Regions from separate parts of the Halobacillus trueperi genome, predicted to be linked through region 2. Evidence: riboswitches for the same ligand, from Rfam matches in the RefSeq annotation. Region 2 holds a riboswitch; each other region holds the start of a gene.

Region 1 (6,111 bases), on a different contig from region 2:
ATTTTCATTCAGGGAGTTCGTGTGACAACTGAATAGATCGCGGTTGTAGTCAAAGGAGGAAGTAAGTGTGACGTTACAAAAGTTAGACGGCAAGACGCTTGCCGAAATGATCTTGCAAGGAGCTCATCATTTAAAGCAGAACTCACAAATGATCGATGCTTTGAATGTTTTCCCTGTACCGGATGGAGATACGGGGACGAATATGAATCTGTCCATGACTTCTGGAGCTGAAGAAGTACGGAATGTGGACCAGAATCATGTAGGAACAGTGGCCCAATCTTTATCCAAAGGTCTCTTAATGGGAGCGCGTGGTAACTCAGGTGTTATTCTCTCCCAAATTTTCCGGGGTTTTTCAAAGGCGATTGAAGGTAAAGAAGTCATTACAACCAAAGACTTTTCGGACGCTCTTCAAGGCGGGGCCGCCACAGCATATAAAGCCGTCATGAAACCTGTGGAAGGAACCATTCTTACTGTAGCAAGAGAGACTGCCGAAGCATCTGTCGAGATTGCTAAAAAAGAAGATGACTTCATTCCATTCATCGAAGGAGTCGTTCAAGCAGCGAAAAAATCATTGAAGCATACGCCTGAACTGCTTCCAGTATTGAAAGAAGTGGGTGTAGTAGATAGTGGCGGTCAGGGCCTTGTCACGATTTATGAAGGTTTCCTAGCCAACTTAAAAGGGGAAGAGGTTCCTGATCTTGATGATACAGTATCGATGGATGACATGGTCAACGCTGAACACCACAAGCTAAATCAGGATTTCATGAATACAGAGGATATTGAATTTGGCTATTGCACAGAATTCATGGTCAAATTTGAAGAAGATAAACTTGCTGAACATCCATATGATGAAGAAGCCTTCCGTAATGAGCTCAGTGAAATGGGCGATTCTCTGCTTGTCGTTTCTGATGAAGACTTGATCAAAGTCCATGTCCACGTGGAATATCCAGGTGAAGCGATGACCTTGGGGCAAAGATACGGCAGTCTTGTCAACATGAAGATCGAGAATATGCGTGAGCAGCATACGTCGATCGTTGGTGACAAAAAGAAAGCCAAGCCAAAGTCAGAGGAAAAAGCAGAGTACGGAATCGTGACAGTAAGCATGGGAGACGGAATCAAGAAATTGTTTGAAAGTCTTGGAGCTACTGTTGTCATCCAGGGCGGTCAAACAATGAACCCGAGTACTCAAGATCTTTCAGAAGCGATTAAAGAAGCACATGCGAAACGAGTGCTTGTCTTGCCGAATAACAAGAATATCGTCATGGCTGCTGAACAAGCGGCAGAATTAGCGGATGTAGAGGTGGCTGTCATTCCATCGAAAACGATTCCTCAAGGGATGAGCGCCCTTCTTGGGTTCAACCCGGAAGCGGATCTTGATGCGAATAAAGAGGAAATGCTCAGCCTCATGGCTGAAGTGAAGACAGGTCAAATTACGTACGCCGTCAGAGATACACAAATTGATGGGTTGGACATTTCTAAAGGCCATTTCATGGGAATCGCCGATGGCAAAATCTCCGCTACAGATCAAGATGCATTGACGACTGCTAAAACGTTGTTGAATCAAATGATCGACGAAGATGAAGATGAAATTCTGACCATCTTGACAGGTGAAGAAGTCGACGAAAAAGATGTAGCAGAACTTGAATCATTCATAGAAGAAACGTATGAAGATCTGGAAGTGGAAATCCACAATGGTGGACAGCCGATTTACTCCTATATCTTTTCAATCGAATAAAACGTGCAGGAACGCAGCTGTTGGGGCTGCGTTTCTTTTATGCTTGTTTTCGAACCACCTTGACTCGAAGATGGTTTCGAATAGAAAAAACAACAATTAAGAGATAGCCGGATAGCAGGCAAGTGTACACAAACGTTAAGATCGAATCACTGACTTGGATCGAAGAAAGTAAAGTCCTCGAATTTGTAAGTATGATAAAACCTCCGGCCAATACACCTAGAACAGAAGAAGGAAGGGTTTTGACAAGCCAGGCGGCGATGGGTGCCGCCACAACACCGCCTATAACGAAAGATGAAATGAGCAGCCAGCTGAACTGGTCATGACCTAAAAAAATCAAAAAACCAGCCGTGGCTGAAATCGTTACCAGAAATTCGCTCGTATCCACCGTCCCGATGACTTTCCTTGGAGCGATCCCTGATTTAGAAAGAAGCGCAGGTGTATTCACAGGCCCCCATCCACCCCCTCCGACACTATCCAAAAAACCCCCGGCAATTCCAAGTGGCAAGAGGAAACGTTTGTTTACAGACTTTTTTTCTTTGGTATTTGTTTTTTTCGAAAGGTATAGGAAACGAAAAATGATATAAATCCCTAGTGTGAGTAGGAATATGGATATGTAAGGTCTAATGAATTCCCCTGATATATAGCTTAAAAATGCCGCCCCTAAAAAGGCACTGATGGCACCAGGAACTGCGATAATCATGACAAGGCGTTTGTCTACATTTCCAAATTTATAGTGGGAAAAGCCTGAAACAGCCGTTGTGGCGATCTGAGACATATGGATGGAAGCGGATGCTACAGCAGGAGCAAGTCCATAGGATAAGAGAATGGTTGATGAGCTCAGCCCAAACCCCATGCCGAGTGCTCCATCCATCAGTTGAGCAACAAAACCAATGAGAGCGAAAATCGTCAGTTTTTGCAAAGTGTACCACTCCTTTTAAATAGTTCAATGTGTGGAAAAATATATTTCATTATTCCTATGCATTTACTAGGTTTTATAATCAAAAAAAATAAAACTCCCCCATCTGAAAGAAGGGGGAGTAATCCGCACCTTATCTTTCAGCCTTCTGGCTGCTGGAATGAGCACCTTCTTAAAGGTTGCTGCGGGATAGTTAGACCAGGTTCCTCCCCCGACTCTTCATAAGGATCGTATGAGTGATTTTAAGAATAATTCTAAAACTAACGGACATGGTTTTATTTGTCAATCATATAGTATAAAAAAACATAAAAAATTGTGATTTTTCTAAAAAGCATTGACATATGATGCTAAGGAGCATAAGATTTGTATCAACTTGTTTTTCAGAAAATTTCATACCTTTTCTTATCTAGAGAGGTGGAGGGACTGGCCCTTCGAAGCCTCGGCAACGGATCTACACAGATACTGTGCCAATTCCAGCAAGTGTTAAGCGCTTGAGAAGATAAGGAGAATGTAGTTTACATTTATTCGTAAATGCCTTTCTTCTTATCGCGAAGAAAGGCATTTTTGCTTTAAGAAAGGAGGATGAAATGAAACAACCACTCGTCACGTACCAATCTTTTGAAAATCCATTTGAAGGGGATCCACCGAAAGACGACGATACCAAAGGAGCAGCGGAAGTCATTCGCTGGGCTTACACTCAATATGAGGACATTGTGTATGCCTGCAGTTTCGGAGCAGAAGGTATCGTTCTCATTGATTTGATTTCCAAGGAGAAGCCGGATGCCGAAGTCGTTTTTCTTGATACAGAAATCCATTTTCAAGAAACCTATCAGCTTATTGAAAAAGTGAAAAAGAGGTACCCGAAGTTAAACATAACGATGAAAAAACCTGAGATTACTCTGGAAGAACAAGCTGAGAAATTCGGATCCGCCCTTTGGAAACGGAAGCCGGATCAATGTTGTTACATCCGTAAAATTAAACCACTCGAAGATGCCCTAAGCGGGAGGAAAGCATGGCTGTCGGGACTGAGACGTGAACAATCCCCCAGTCGTCAGAATACGAATTTCGTTAACAAGGATGAGAGATTTAAATCCATAAAAGTATGCCCCTTGATTCACTGGACGTGGGAAGACGTATGGCAATATATCCGACTAAATAGGTTGGATTACAATGAATTGCACGATCGAAATTATCCCAGTGTCGGATGCATCCCATGTACCGCTCAAGCTTCAGATGATGGGAGGTCAGGCAGATGGGAAGGGTTCAATAAAACTGAATGTGGGTTACACACAGCAGAGTCTGTAGAAGAGGAAAATTCATAAAGGAGGAATTTGCATGTCGATTATAACCCCGCACGGTGGAGTGCTTGTAAACAGGTGGAAGGAAACGAGACCGGAGGAGCTGCCGGAAGATATTATCGAGCTTGATTCAATGGCATTAAGTGATGTCGGTTTAATTGCAAATGGTGCTTATAGTCCTTTAAAAGGGTTTATGAACAAAGAAGACTATGAATCTGTCGTTGATACGATGAGGTTGAAAGATGGCACTCCATGGAGTATTCCTATTACGCTCCCGATCACAGAGGCACAGGTTCAGACGCTTGGAAAGAAAGCGCAGTTGGTCAAGGACGGGATTGTATATGGGACGATTACGATAACAGATCGATTTAAACCGGATAAGGAAAAGGAAGCTCAAAACGTGTACTTAACAAAAGAATCTGCTCACCCCGGTGTGAAAAAATTATTCGACAGAGGAGACTGGTATGCAGCAGGTGAAATCGAAGTATTTCAAAAACCTCCTTACGAACATGGGAAATCATTTTATCTAGATCCAAAAGAATCAAGGGAGCTTTTTCAACAACTCGGTTGGAAAAAGGTCGTAGGTTTCCAAACACGAAACCCTGTTCATAGAGCTCACGAATATATCCAGAAAGCTGCGCTTGAGACAGTGGATGGATTGTTTTTAAATCCGCTGGTGGGCGAAACGAAAAGTGATGATATTCCCAGTGATGTCCGGATGAAGAGTTATCAAGTTCTTCTAGAGAACTATTACCCAAAAGAAAGAGTCACTTTGGCCGTATTCAATGCTGCGATGAGGTACGCAGGGCCGCGGGAGGCGATCTTTCATGCGATCGTCAGGAAGAATTTCGGGTGCTCTCATTTCATTGTCGGACGTGATCACGCAGGGGTCGGTGATTACTATGGCACATATGATGCACAGAAAATCTTCAGCCATTACGAAAATGGGGAACTTGGCATTACTCCTCTTTTCTTTGAACACAGTTTTTACTGTAAAGCCTGTGAATCGATGGCTTCTCATAAAACCTGCCCCCACGACAAAGAACATCACATGATCTTGTCAGGGACGAAAGTGAGAGAGTTACTGCGTAAAGGAGAAAAACCTCCAAAAACGTTCAGCCGTCCTGAAGTGGTGGACGTCTTAATCGAAGGACTGCAGAAAGAAACCGTGGAAGTGAAAGGGTGAGGAGCATGAACAAAAATTTGACCTGGCATGAAGCATCCATTGGGAAAGAAGCTTATCGCAGGAAAAATGGGCACCAAAGCGGAGTGCTCTGGTTTACCGGCCTCTCGGGCTCAGGTAAATCAAGCATTGCCAACCGGTTGAACAAAGTTCTGCACGAAAAAGGAATCCAAACCTATTTGCTCGATGGCGACAATGTGAGACATGGACTTAACTCAGACCTCGGGTTTTCGGAAAAAGACAGGGAGGAGAACATCAGACGGATTGGTGAAGTCGCGAAACTCTTTGCCGACAGTGGAACCATCGTTTTAACAGCGTTCATTTCTCCTTATCAAAAAGATCGGGATCTTGTAAGGGCCTCTGTGCCAACGGGGGATTTTATTGAGATCCATGTCGACTGCCCTGTGGAAGAGTGTGAAACTCGTGATCCGAAAGGGCTATATAAGAAAGCGAGAAATGGAGAAATCAAAGGATTTACAGGTATTGATGCTCCTTATGAAGTACCCCTCCATCCGGAACTGGTGCTCGATTCTAAAACTTATGATGTGGAAAACTGTGCTGAACAAGTATGGAAGCTTTTACAAGATAAAAATTGGGTGGAATGAAAGGGGCCGGAAGATGACAAACGTTTATATTGTGGGAGCGGGACCGGGGGATTACGACCTCATAACAGTGAAAGGGTTAAAAGCGATACAAAAAGCAGACGTCATTCTCTATGATCGTTTGATCAATCAAGAGCTTTTGGATGAGGCGAAAGAAGACGCTGAACTTGTTTTTTGCGGCAAACGTCCGGATCATCACGCTTTAAGTCAGACGACCATCAATCACCTTTTGTGTAAATATGCGCTGAAAGGAAAAGTGGTCACCCGTTTGAAAGGGGGAGACCCATTCGTATTCGGACGTGGAGGAGAAGAAGCGGAGGCACTCGCCAAAAGAAGCATTCCTTATGAAATCGTGCCGGGAATCACTTCGGGAATTG
Region 2 (6,111 bases):
AATGAAAATCTTAGATGTGTTTTTTGGAAGAATATGTATGATCTTGTCACCCAATCATTTACATAAAAACGGTCTATGGGAGGTTTCGTGCGGGCAGGGGTGTATAGGAATGTGGGGAGTATGAAAAAGTAAGAGGAGAGAACGCGTGATATTCTCCCCTCATAGGTTTTATGTATATTTATTGAGACTCATTTCATAAAGGTTCCACATTTCGTCTTCGAAAGAGCGATGGTTTTTTAAGTAGCGGTCTATGGTGAAACCGGCATTGTCATAACAGCGGATGGCTCCTGTATTGAAGTCGAAGACACCTAAGGTCACTTTTTCTAGTTCTAGGTGCTGAAAGGCGTACATGGAAATCAGCTGTATCATCTGTTGTCCGTATCCCTTTCCTCTGTATTCAGGAGAAACGATGACCTTTCCAATTCGTCCCTGTTTTTGATCTTTATCTATACGTCCTATGGAGAGGTGTCCAATGATTTTATCCAGTGACGGATCATACACTTGGAAAGCTCGTCGGTCTTGGGCGTCTTTGTAATCCATCAGTTGCTGGTGGGTTAATGGAAAGTTGAACATCGGTCCACCCCACTGCATAAGGAATCTTGGGGAAACAATCCAATCGAATAATATATTGAAATCTTTTTCTTGAAAAGGGATCAATTGCAGCATATTCCATATCCTTTCATTATCTTTTACTTGATGATACACCACTTTTCAAAAATTATGAAAAAATTCGTGACATTACATCTATACACATGGGATGATAAACTATTGTACAGTTAACGTTGGTAGAGGAGGGAATTCTAGTGGCAGATAAAGATCATCAAAAAGAACAAGTCATTGATGAAGCGTTAGGAGAAAGAGACGTACGAAAGTTAGAGTTTCGCGGAGGCGTCTTCACTGCGACCATACCTTTAGTGTTTTTCATCATATGGGCAATTGTATTAAGTGTCACAGGGCTTGTGACAGAACAAGCATTAGTCTTAGGGATGGTCATTGGTATTGGTCTTGGTCTATTCTTGTGTAAATCCAAATGGTCGGATTATGCCCAGAGTTTAATTTCCGGCATGGCACAGCCTGTAGGAGTTGTTGCGATCATTGCCTGGTTTTGGGCAGGAATGTTTGCGAACATGTTGTCTGCAGGTGGATTAGTCGACGGTCTTATTTGGTTCGGTTTTCAGTCCGGGCTTGAGGGAGGAGCTTTCGTAGGAATTACCTTTCTTTTAGCAGGATTATTTTCGACCGCTGTCGGAACCGGTTATGGTACCGTAGCGACTTTTGGTGTCCTGATGTATCCTGCCGGGGTCATTTTAGGGGCGGATCCAGTTATTCTTCTTGCAGCCATATTAAGTGGAGCTGTCTTTGGAGATAATTTAGCGCCTGTATCGGACACGACGATTGTTTCTGCGACAACCCAGGATGCTGACGTACCTGGAGTTGTGCGTTCACGCTTTAAATATTCCATCACTGCAGCCATTCCAGCTCTTATATTATTTGTGATTTTTGGCGGTGGTGGAGAGATGGGCAGTCAGCAAGTGGTCAGTCAACTTCAAAATGAAGTTTCTCCTGAAGGGCTTCTCATGTTAGCTCCATTTGCATTAGTCCTATATTTGGCCTTAAGCGGTCATCATCTTTTGACGTCGCTATCATACGGCATCCTGGCAGCTGCCGTGTTCATCTTTCTTACCGGTCATTCCTTGAAAGATGTCCTGCATATCCATAAAAACGATGCCGGTGAAGCCGTGATTGAAGGGGCATTGATCGATGGTATCAGTGGCTATTTCAATATGGCGATCTTAATTTTATTCATCTTGGCAGCCGCTTACCTGTTGGATGTGGCAGGTACCATGGATGTCATCAAAAACTTCTTCTTGAAGTTGATTAATAATGTGGTGCGCCGAGCTGAACTTTCCATCTTCGGAATCGTCGCCTTCTTGAATGTATTTATTACGATTAATACAGCGGCTGAGATTGCTGCAGCGCCGTTTGTCCGTAAATTAGGAACAGAAATGAACATTCATCCGTATCGAAGAGCCAACTTCCTGGATACGGTCACTTCTTCACTTGGATATATCTTCCCATGGAGTGGTGGGGTTTTGCTCGCATGGGCTACGGTCCAGGGGGCAGCCGATCAATACGACTTCTTACCTGTCGTTGGACCTGGAGAAGTCTTTCCGTTCGTCTTTCAGGGCTGGTTGCTATTGATCGTCATGTTTATTGCGGCATGGACAGGCTGGGGGCTTCGTTACACCGGTAAAAATGGTGAGGAAGTAAAACCAGAAGATTTTAAAAAATAAGTCGTACGAGTAACCCCCTGAGTTTTAAACTCAGGGGGTTGTTTTTGTATTACGCATGAATATGGGCTTTTACTTCTTTCATTTGATCCAGGTGGCGTAGTTCGTGCCAACCGATAAACTCCACCCATTGTTCCAAGTTCATATCTCCAAAAGAGGGGTGAGGGAATACGCGGTTTTGCAATGTTTCTTCATCCTTATTGTGAATAAGGAATAACGTCGCCTCACGCGTTTTTTTCAAACCTTCTTTCGCTTCATTCAATGTATTGAACTCGCCTTTCGGGCGAACGGCCTCTGGTGCCTCGACTTTATAATCGCGGTTGGTCGTCTTATGGATCGGTTTTTCTGTCGCTTGTTGTGTGTCTCCTTGCTTGAGAGCCTGGTTAATCTGATAAACGATTAATTGTTCCATTAAGTATAAATGTTCTAAAACTTCAAGGATGGACCAACGATCTTCTTCAGGCTTGACGGATGCTTCTTGCTCTGAAACTTCTTCAACAAAATGGAGCAGTTCTTTTCTTTTTTCATCTAAGCCATACATACAGATTCTCCCTTTCAAGTGAAGTTACATAGAGTCTATCACAACTGCTATAGAAGTTTCTTTCCCCACCCCCTCCATATATGAAACCTTTCGCACGCCCTTACGTATTAAAGATAAGAAAAGGGAAATATTTCATGACCAGGTCATACAGATTATTCCAATTATGCGGGAGGGGGAATAAGGTGAAGAAGTTGCTGGGGGCTTTCTTAGTTTTCCTTTGTTTTATCGGTGCCGTGGTATTCTTTGTAGACGCTAAAGAAGAAACCTTGCTGCAGAGTAAGGAAGAGGTAGAAATTGGTGTACCAGGTGTTACAGGATATTCCATTACATACAAAAGCAATGGTGTTGAAATTCCCGGGCTTTGGATAGAACCGGATGAAGTGGAAGGGAGTCTTCCATTACTTATTCACAATCGTGGAGGGGTGGGGGAAAGTTCGTTGACCGAGGCCCAAGAATTGAAAAATCTGTCTTACTGGGCAGAGCAGGGGTATGCTGTATTAGCGACTCATTACAGAGAAAATGCGGAAGGAAAGTTTGAACCTACTGAAAAGAAAGACTTTGTCCGAGATGTCCTGGATTTAAAGAAGGTTGGGGCAGAGCTTAATCATGTCGATGAAGACCGAACAGTCATGCTAGGGTATTCCTGTGGCGGGTGGATGAGTTTGCTTGCCGTTCAACAAGAAATGGATGTGGATGCTGTCGCTGTTATTGGAGCCATTACCGATTTAAAGCAGTTGTATCTAACAGAACCTGAACCTGTTCAAAAACAAATCGAACGTTTGATGGGAGAACCAGGGGGAGAAGAAAGCTGGTATCGTGAACTTGCTCCCATCCATTGGGTAGAGGACATCAATGTACCAATATTAATGCTTCACGGAGAAAGAGATCGGACAGTTCCGATTGAACAGGCGCGATTGTTTGCAACTTTAATGGAAAGTGAGCATGATCTCCATCGGTATGTTGAATATGAAAACGGGGACCACGGACTAAGGCTGCATTTCAAAGAGTATGCGCCTGAGGTGTTGGATTGGTTTGACAAGCATTTGGAGGGAGAATAAAAATCCTTATTTACAGTAGGAATTTGTCCGTCTTTATTGAATAGTAAATGACGAAGGCTCATTAAAATCATAGCCTCTAAGATCCGAAAACTTTAGGACTCGATTTTGATCCATCGTGGTATAGAAGCAATGAGGAAGCATAAATATTCTTAGAATATGCTAAGGAGGAACAGATGATGAGTGACTACTCCATCGATGAATTTATTAGAAAAACGAAGCAGGATGAATCCGAGAATGATTACTTTGAGCTGGAGACCCCGAGAATCCTTGAGGTGAATCTTCTTGATCAAGTATGGGCCAAAGCAGGCGCGATGATTTCCTATAATGGAAATATCAAATTTGAAAGAGAGGGCATCCTTGAGCATGGCGTTGGTCGTTTATTTAAAAAAGCGATGACTGGTGAAGGGAGTTCTTTAATGAAGGCTACTGGCCGTGGTCGTCTTTACCTTGCAGACCAGGGCAAGAAGATTACTATTTTTGACCTGGATAATGAAACAATCACAGTGAATGGAAACGACCTTCTGGCATTTGAGCCCAGCATTGACTGGGATATAAAACTGATGAAAAAAGTGGCCGGAATGGTATCTGGTGGTTTATTCAATGTAACCCTCAGCGGAAGTGGACGCGTCGCGATTACTTCGCACTATGAACCATTGACGCTGCTAGTCCGTCCAGGAGAACCTGTAATCACTGACCCGCATGCTACTGTTGCCTGGTCCGGGCACTTGGAGCCGAATTTTAGAACAGACATCAGTTTCAAAACGTTGATTGGACGCGGAAGTGGGGAATCCATTCAAATGGAGTTTGAAGGCGATGGATTCGTCATTGTTCAGCCGTTCGAAGAAGTTTACACGACAGGGCAGAGCTGAGCTGAAGCGGATTTTTTTACAGACAGGCATGAGCATGTTAAGCTCTGAATACAATGAAATCAAGAAAGAACTTGATGTGCATTCTTGTGAAATTTTTAATCTATTATCCTTTACTTCGTTACAAAAACGTAGTACTATGGATACTAACAAAAATAAATAACGGAAACTTCTTATCCAGAGAGGCGGAGGGACTGGCCCTTTGATGCCCGGCAACCATCGAATCAATCTACGGATTGACGAGAACGGTGCCAATTCCTGTAGAATGTATCAACATTCTAAGAGATGAGAGGATCGTGCGGATATTAGCGACCCCTTTTCTTACTGGATAAGAAAAGGGGTCTTTTCGTGTAAGCACCATAACCGTCAAGGCTCTCGATAGAAGTTGCGTTAAGGGAAAGGAAAGATGTCAAATGGCAACAGCTATTTTCGGTGCAGGATGTTTTTGGGGAGTAGAAGCGTTTTTTGAAAAATTTGAAGGGGTGACAGGAACAAAGGTCGGTTATATTGGCGGCCATCTGGATAACCCGACATACGAACAAGTTAAAGCAGGGAAGAGTGGACACGCGGAATCTGTGAAAGTGAACTACGATCCAACCGTAATCACTTATGCAGAACTTGTAAATATCTTCTTTGAAGCTCACGATCCGACTTCCCGCAACAAGCAGGGAATCGACGTTGGTCACCAATACCGTTCTGTCATTTTTTATTCGGATGCAAGCCAGAAGTACATTGCTGAAGAAAAAATTAAAGAATGGGAAGGTAAAGGGATTTTCAAACGCCCGATCGTTACAGAAGTAGAAGAGGCCACAACTTTTTATGAAGCAGAAGAGCATCACCAGAAATATTTACAAAAGCATGGATCTGCCGCATGCTCCATTGGATAATAAGAAAGGACCCTTTCGCGAGGGTCCTTTTTATATAGGTAAACCTTCTTAATCTTCTTTTTGCCTGGATGCATCCATGGCTTTTAAGAAATAGGCTGTAGGGAGAAGGATGCCGATTCCCGATTCAAGCAATGCAAAAAAACGGGCCATCCCAACAGGGAGCATGTCACCATAACCTACGCTCAACAAGGTTTCCCCACTGAAGTAAAGCAAGTCCAAAAAGGTTGGGTCGACAGGTTCCCGTGATGATAAACTAGTAACTAGAATGACTCCATCTAAAGATAGCAAATAGTAGAGGACCGTAAACCCTAGTAATACACCTGTCAGTACAAAAAATAATTGAAAAAAAAGTGCCGTGCTGAAGTAGCTTTTTCTGTATGTTTTATTCGTGAAAAAGTACACGAGATTCGCTGCAATGAAAATGACCGCAACGATGAACAGAGCTTGTACCATTTCTTCTTCTCCTTT
Region 3 (6,111 bases), on a different contig from region 2:
TACTATCGGGCATCGAAGGTCCAGGGATAAACACACGGTCACCTTTCTCTCCGATAATTCCTGCATAATCCCAAACAGCTGACCAAAATTCAGAGAGGTGGGAAACGGACCAACGGTGGAACCGTTCATATGGAAAAAGCGGCTGGCCGGTAAATTCAGCAAAGGCTTTGATATGCGATTGTTCTATTCTTTCGCTCGATGGCTCCCATAGATAAGGGGAACGCTGAGCGGTAATCGATGTAGTCATTAGATCTATCTCCTTTCGGGTTATGAATGAGGAACTTCAATCAACAGGGCCATTCCCTGGCCGCCACCGCCGCAAAGGGAAGCGATCCCTTTTCCTCCGCCGCGCCGTTTCAGTTCATTGGCAAGGGTCAAGACGAGCCGGAATCCTGTGCCGCCTAACGGGTGACCAAGAGCGATTGCGCCACCATTGACATTGACCCGGTCATAATCGATGCCAAGCTCGCGGCAGCTGGCGATCACCACACTGGCAAACGCTTCATTAATTTCAAACAGATCGATATCGTCAGTCGTCAACTGGTGTCTATCTAATAGTTCTTGGATCGCCTGCGATGGTTTCGTCTGTAAACTCGGATCTGGTCCGGCAATCTCTGACCAATCGATGATTTCAGCCAACGGATTCTGCCCGAGTGATTCAGCTTTCTCTTTCGTGGTAACGATCCCAACGCTCGCCCCGTCCGTCATCTGTGACGCATTGCCTGCCGTAATCGTGCCTTCGTTGGAAAAGGCGGGGGAGAGGTTGGATAACTTCTCGACTGTCGTTCCTTTGCGGATGCCTTCATCTTCTTCAAGCAAACCTGCAAAAGGAGCGATTTCCGGCTGCAGCCATCCTGTTTCTTGAGCCTTAGCTGCTCGTTGCTGAGAAAGGGCAGCATATTCATCTTGTTCTTCTCGACTGATTTCAAAGGAGCGGTTTTTCTCATCGGTAAGAGCTCCCATCGATACATCCGTTAAGGCGCACCACAAGCCGTCGTTAAGTAACGTGTCTTTGAGGATGCTATGACCGAGTCCTGCAGAGGCCCTTACTGGAGCGGTATGAGGAGCATTCGTCATCGAGTCGAAGCCACCGACAATGTATAATTCTCCTTCGTTCAGCTGCAGTCTACGGGAGGCATCCGTGATTGTAGCGATTCCCCCTAAGCAGACATTGTTCAATGTGATAGCGGGTGAACCGATGTCTACCCCTGCCTTATAAGCGACTTGCCTCGCAGGGTTTTGGCCACCGCCAGCCTGGATCACTTGAGCAAGCAACACACCATCCGCCTTTTCGGCTATCGGATTTCTCTCAATTAGAGCGTTTAATGCGTGCGATCCGAGTTCTGCTGCGGATTTCTTTTTCAAAGCCCCTTTCCATTTACCGAACGGGGTACGAATGCCATCTAAAAGTACGATACTCATCTATGTAGCCACTCCTTTTTTAAAAATAGAAAGAGCCCTCTTCACAAAAATAAGAAGAGGGCTCTTGGCTCTTCTTATCTTCCAGGATCATCTCCTGCAGGAATTAGCACCTTTTCAAGCGAATGCTTGATGGTTGCCGGGCGTCAACGGGCCAGTCCCTCTGCCTCTCTGGATAAGAAAACATTATTCAATTGAAAATATAAAACCTCTCTATCAGTGATAGAGAGGCTAGAGATTATGTAAATCTCTTATCTTCCTGAGCATTCACTCAGTAGGATTTGGCACCATGCTATCAATATAGCGGTTGCCGGGTTTCACAGGGCCAGTCCCTCCACCTCTCTGGATAAGATGTTCTTTCGTTATTTGGTTAAGTGCCATGTTAGCAAGGGAAAGGATCAGTGTCAATGGATTTTATAGAAAAGTGTGAAAATTAATTTTATTTGGCGCCCAATCTCAAGCGTGTTAGAAAACGAAAAGAAAGCTTAACAGCAGTGTTTTTCGCTAGTATTTCGTATCTTTATCGATTTCATATGTATTTGTGTTTTTTGGAGACTTATGTTGTTGATTACCAGCTAAGTTTATTCTTAATTGTAAAGTCGTTTTTTCTAGGAGAAGCAGGAATTTGGATGAATAGTGTAGTAAATATTTAGTACAAGAATCTACGTTAATTCTTGTCATCCTCGCTATTCCTAACATTAAAAAGAACCTGACGAAGGGATGCAGAAGCGAGGAAAGATATCAAATAAGGGGGCATACACATGGCAGAAGTATCTTCGATGAAACAGGCCGTTGATGTTTTACTTAAAAAGGGATTATCCAAGCGGGAAATCCTAACCAATGTAGATAACAGCCATTTCCCGTTTGAGGATGAAGAAGTTGTGATGACTTTTATTGATCTACAAATTGAGTGTTCCTCTGATGATGAATTTAACAAGTTGGTCGAGTATTTATATGGATTTAATTTGAATCAATAATAGATTTATTCAATTTCACCTCTTTGAGTGTCTGTAAGAGAATGCAGACAGACTTTTTGCTTAGTAAATGATAGTGCTAACTTTAACTGTAAGATCGAACTAAAGGCTAGCGTAGTATCAACCGTTTATGGATGGTACTACGCCATTTTTTATTGGTTATTAAAGCTTATTAAATGAAGCTTAAGTGTTGTTTTGATTTAAAAACTTTAGTCGTATTTATTTAAAAATAATTAACAATTCATCATGCTTTTATACTAAAATAGAGATTGTGTAAATAATGTGTGAATACATAAAGAGAAGGTTTTTTCTTCGTAAAAGAAAGAGGAGAGTGAGTGTATGTTATTTAAAAAAGGAAAAATAGAGCATGTTCTTGTGCTTGCCATTCTGGCGCTTATTGTCTCGCTGGGAGCTCCAGGGGTTAGTCATGCAGGTTCGGATGTTACTCCACCCACATTGAATATGTTGACTGTATCAAAACAGGAGGCTTCGGTTGGGGATGAAGTGAAGGTTACAGCTGATGTGAGCGATGATCTATCGGGTGTGAAAAGAGTCAGTATTAGGTATGAAGCACCTGAAGGAACAGCAGCCAAGCACATAACATTAAATATGAATTCTGCAACGGGAAAATATGAAGGTAGTTTTGAAATTGGAAGATATGATGTCTCGGGACATTGGAAAATAGATTTCTTATACGTGTTAGATGAACAAGATAACCATTACTATTACAACAACTCTTATGGTGGTTCAGAGTATAAACGGGAAACCTCAGAATATGTAGATTTCAGTTCGTATGATGTAGTAGTGTTTGGAACAGAAGAAGATAAAGAGCCGCCTATGCTAAAAGAACTGCAAGTAACACCTAGAAACGTGACGATAGGGGATATAGTAAAGGTATCAGCTGATGTGAGTGATAATTTATCAGGTGTGGAAAGAGTCAGTATCAGGTATGAAGCACCTGAAGGGACAGCGGCCAAGCACATAACATTAAATATGAATTCTGCAACGGGAAAATATGAAGGTAGTTTTGAAATTGGAGAATATGATGTTTCAGGACATTGGAAAATAGATTTTTTATACGTATTAGATGAACAAGATAATCATTACTATTACAACAACTCTTATGGTGGTTCAGAGTATAAACGAGAAACTTCAGAATATGTAGATTTCAGTTCGTATGATGTAGTAGTTTCTGGAACGAAAGAAGATAAAGAGCCACCTAAGCTTGACGATCTTCGTGTAAACCCCACAAATGTGACAAGGGGGGAAATCGTAAAGGTAGCCGCTAATGTAAATGATAATTTATCAGGTGTGAAAAGGGTCAGTATTAGGTATGAAGCACCTGAAGGAACAGCAGCCAAGCACATAACATTAAATATGAACTCTGCAACTGGGAAATACGAAGGTAGTTTCGAAATTGGAGAATATGATGTTTCGGGACATTGGAAAATAGATTTTTTATACGTATTAGATGAACAAGATAACCATTATTATTACAACAACTCTTATGGTGGTTCAGAGTATAAACGAGAAACCTCAGAATATGTAGATTTCAGTTCGTATGATGTAGTCGTAGAAGAAACGGACAAGATTGCCCCAATAACAAGCTTGGATATAACCTCTTCCACTCCAATGAAGAATGAATGGTACCCTTCAAATGTTACAGCTAATTTAAGCGCAACCGATGAAGAAGCCGGCATCAAAAAGGTAGAGTATCGGATAAATGAAGGAAGCTGGACCGAATATACAGAGGCTTTCGAAATTAGCCAGGAAGGCGAAGTTCAGCTTGATTACCGAAGCGTAGACCATGCTGGAAATATAGAGGAAATTCAAACCGAGATCATCAAAATAGATAAAACATCGCCGGTGACGACAACTTCTGAAATTCCTTCTGGCTGGGGTAATGAAGAAATCGAACTATCCTTAACGTCTAGGGACGAATCTTCAGGTGTAAGTTCTATTGAGTATAGAATGAACGAAGGTGAGTGGACTGCCTACGATACACCTATTACGATCGATGAAGAAGGTAAACATGTCATTGAATATCGAAGTACAGATCAAGCAGGGAACCAGGAAGAAATTCAGACTGTCGATGTTAATCTTGATTTTGGAGTCCCAGAAACTACAATGAGTTCTGTGAATGATGAATGGCATAATACCAATGTAGAAGTAACGTTAAGTTCTTCCGATGGTTTGTCAGGTGTCTCAAAAACGGAATATAGGGTGAACGAAAAAGAATGGGTAACCTACGATACTTCTATTCTCGTTGAAGAAGAAGGAAGCAACAATGTAGAATTTCGTAGCATCGATCATGCAGGAAACGTTGAAGCGACACAAAGCAAAGTGATTAAAGTGGACAAAACCGCACCAGTGACCACAGCTGAAGAAGTACCGGTGGACTGGTCCAGTCAGGATGTTGCGCTAACCTTATCATCTTCAGATGAGCTGTCAGGCGTATCTTCCATCGAATATAAAATCAATGATGGTGATTGGAAAGACTATAGTGATCCTATTAAGTTAGATCAAGAAGGATCGACAACGATTGAATATAGAAGTATTGATAACGTCGGCAATGTAGAAGAAGTTCAAAGTGAAACAATTAAATTAGACAAAACGGCACCAGTTACATCTGTTAATGGAGTTCCTGAAAAATGGGCGAATAAAGCGACAGAGATCATACTAACAGCTAAAGACCAATTGTCAGGTGTAGCTGCGATCGAGTATAGAATGAACGAAGGGGAATGGACAGACTATAGCGGTCCTATTACCTTCCAGCAGCAAGGCGAGAATGTCATTGACTATCGCAGTGTCGATACAGCTGGGAACGTAGAAGAGTTTAAGAGTATAACTGTAAAATATGACGATCATGCTCCACAAACATCGGCTGGTAATGTAGGCGACCAATGGCACAACTCCGAAGTAGAGGTAACCTTGAGTTCCACTGATACATTATCAGGAGTGGCTAAGACAGAATATCGGATCAATGAGGGAGAATGGAAAGAATATACGACTCCTGTGTTGGTTGATGAAGAAGGCAGCCACACTGTTATTTATCGCAGTTTCGACCAGGCAGGCAATGAAGAAGAGGTTAAAAGTGTCAACGTTAAGTTGGATACAACTGCTCCAGGTACAGCTATGAGTACTGAAAAGCGAGACGGTGGTGTGGAGGTAACGTTGGCTTCTTCTGATGCACTGTCTGGAGTAAGCAAGACAGAATATCGAATCAATCAGGGAGAATGGCTGGAATATAACTCTACTGTTATTGTAAGCGAAGAAGGAACTCATACCGTCGACTATCGTAGTGTCGATCATGCAGGAAACGTGGAAGCAATCCAGTCTAGTGAGGTAACGATTGATAAGCCTTCCAATGATGTTACTTTTAAAGATATCAAAGGTCATTGGGCTGAAGACAAAATAAATTATTTAGTAGAAAACAACTTATTATCGGGTTATAAAGACGGTACCTTCCAGCCCGATGTAAATATAACGAGGGCTGAAGCAGCAACCGTTATTTCCAGGGAACTTGAACTTGAGAAGATTGGGTCTGACTTTACAGACGTTTCAGAAGATCACTGGGCGAGCGGGTACATTGGTGCAGCCGCCAAAGCCAATATCCTCTCAGGGTACAAAGATGGAACCTTTCACCCGAATGAAAATTTAAGTCGAGCAGAAATGGCAACCATCGTTTCAAGAGCCTATCAATTACAAGGCCAAACCA

What was found. A riboswitch is a leader RNA that binds a small molecule or an ion and turns the genes downstream of it on or off. The one in region 2 is predicted to bind S-adenosylmethionine.
Region 1: it holds a riboswitch for S-adenosylmethionine, as region 2 does, so the genes downstream of both, DYE48_RS19120 (sulfite exporter TauE/SafE family protein) here and msrA (peptide-methionine (S)-S-oxide reductase MsrA) in region 2, are expected to answer to the same signal.
Region 3: it holds a riboswitch for S-adenosylmethionine, as region 2 does, so the genes downstream of both, DYE48_RS18715 (thiolase family protein) here and msrA (peptide-methionine (S)-S-oxide reductase MsrA) in region 2, are expected to answer to the same signal.

What each region holds. Positions count from the first base shown of each region.
Region 1 is NZ_QUAE01000027.1:30,987-37,097, reverse strand. It holds gene DYE48_RS19130 (Asp23/Gls24 family envelope stress response protein) at 1-36, shown strand, start outside; gene DYE48_RS19125 (DAK2 domain-containing protein) at 68-1,735, shown strand; gene DYE48_RS19120 (sulfite exporter TauE/SafE family protein) at 1,773-2,654, opposite strand; SAM riboswitch class I at 2,782-2,879, opposite strand; SAM riboswitch class I at 3,051-3,157, shown strand; gene DYE48_RS19115 (phosphoadenylyl-sulfate reductase) at 3,239-3,973, shown strand; gene sat (sulfate adenylyltransferase) at 3,987-5,135, shown strand; gene cysC (adenylyl-sulfate kinase) at 5,141-5,737, shown strand; gene cobA (uroporphyrinogen-III C-methyltransferase) at 5,751-6,111, shown strand, end outside.
Region 2 is NZ_QUAE01000013.1:64,754-70,864, reverse strand. It holds gene DYE48_RS14755 (GNAT family N-acetyltransferase) at 169-666, opposite strand; gene DYE48_RS14750 (Na+/H+ antiporter NhaC family protein) at 804-2,294, shown strand; gene DYE48_RS14745 (DinB family protein) at 2,344-2,832, opposite strand; gene DYE48_RS14740 (alpha/beta hydrolase family protein) at 3,015-3,890, shown strand; gene DYE48_RS14735 (AIM24 family protein) at 4,067-4,759, shown strand; SAM riboswitch class I at 4,927-5,048, shown strand; gene msrA (peptide-methionine (S)-S-oxide reductase MsrA) at 5,170-5,643, shown strand; gene DYE48_RS14725 (ion channel) at 5,692-6,096, opposite strand.
Region 3 is NZ_QUAE01000025.1:39,592-45,702, forward strand. It holds gene DYE48_RS18710 (acetoacetate--CoA ligase) at 1-247, opposite strand, end outside; gene DYE48_RS18715 (thiolase family protein) at 268-1,422, opposite strand; SAM riboswitch class I at 1,494-1,601, opposite strand; SAM riboswitch class I at 1,668-1,772, opposite strand; gene DYE48_RS18720 (hypothetical protein) at 2,181-2,396, shown strand; gene DYE48_RS18725 (S-layer homology domain-containing protein) at 2,733-6,111, shown strand, end outside.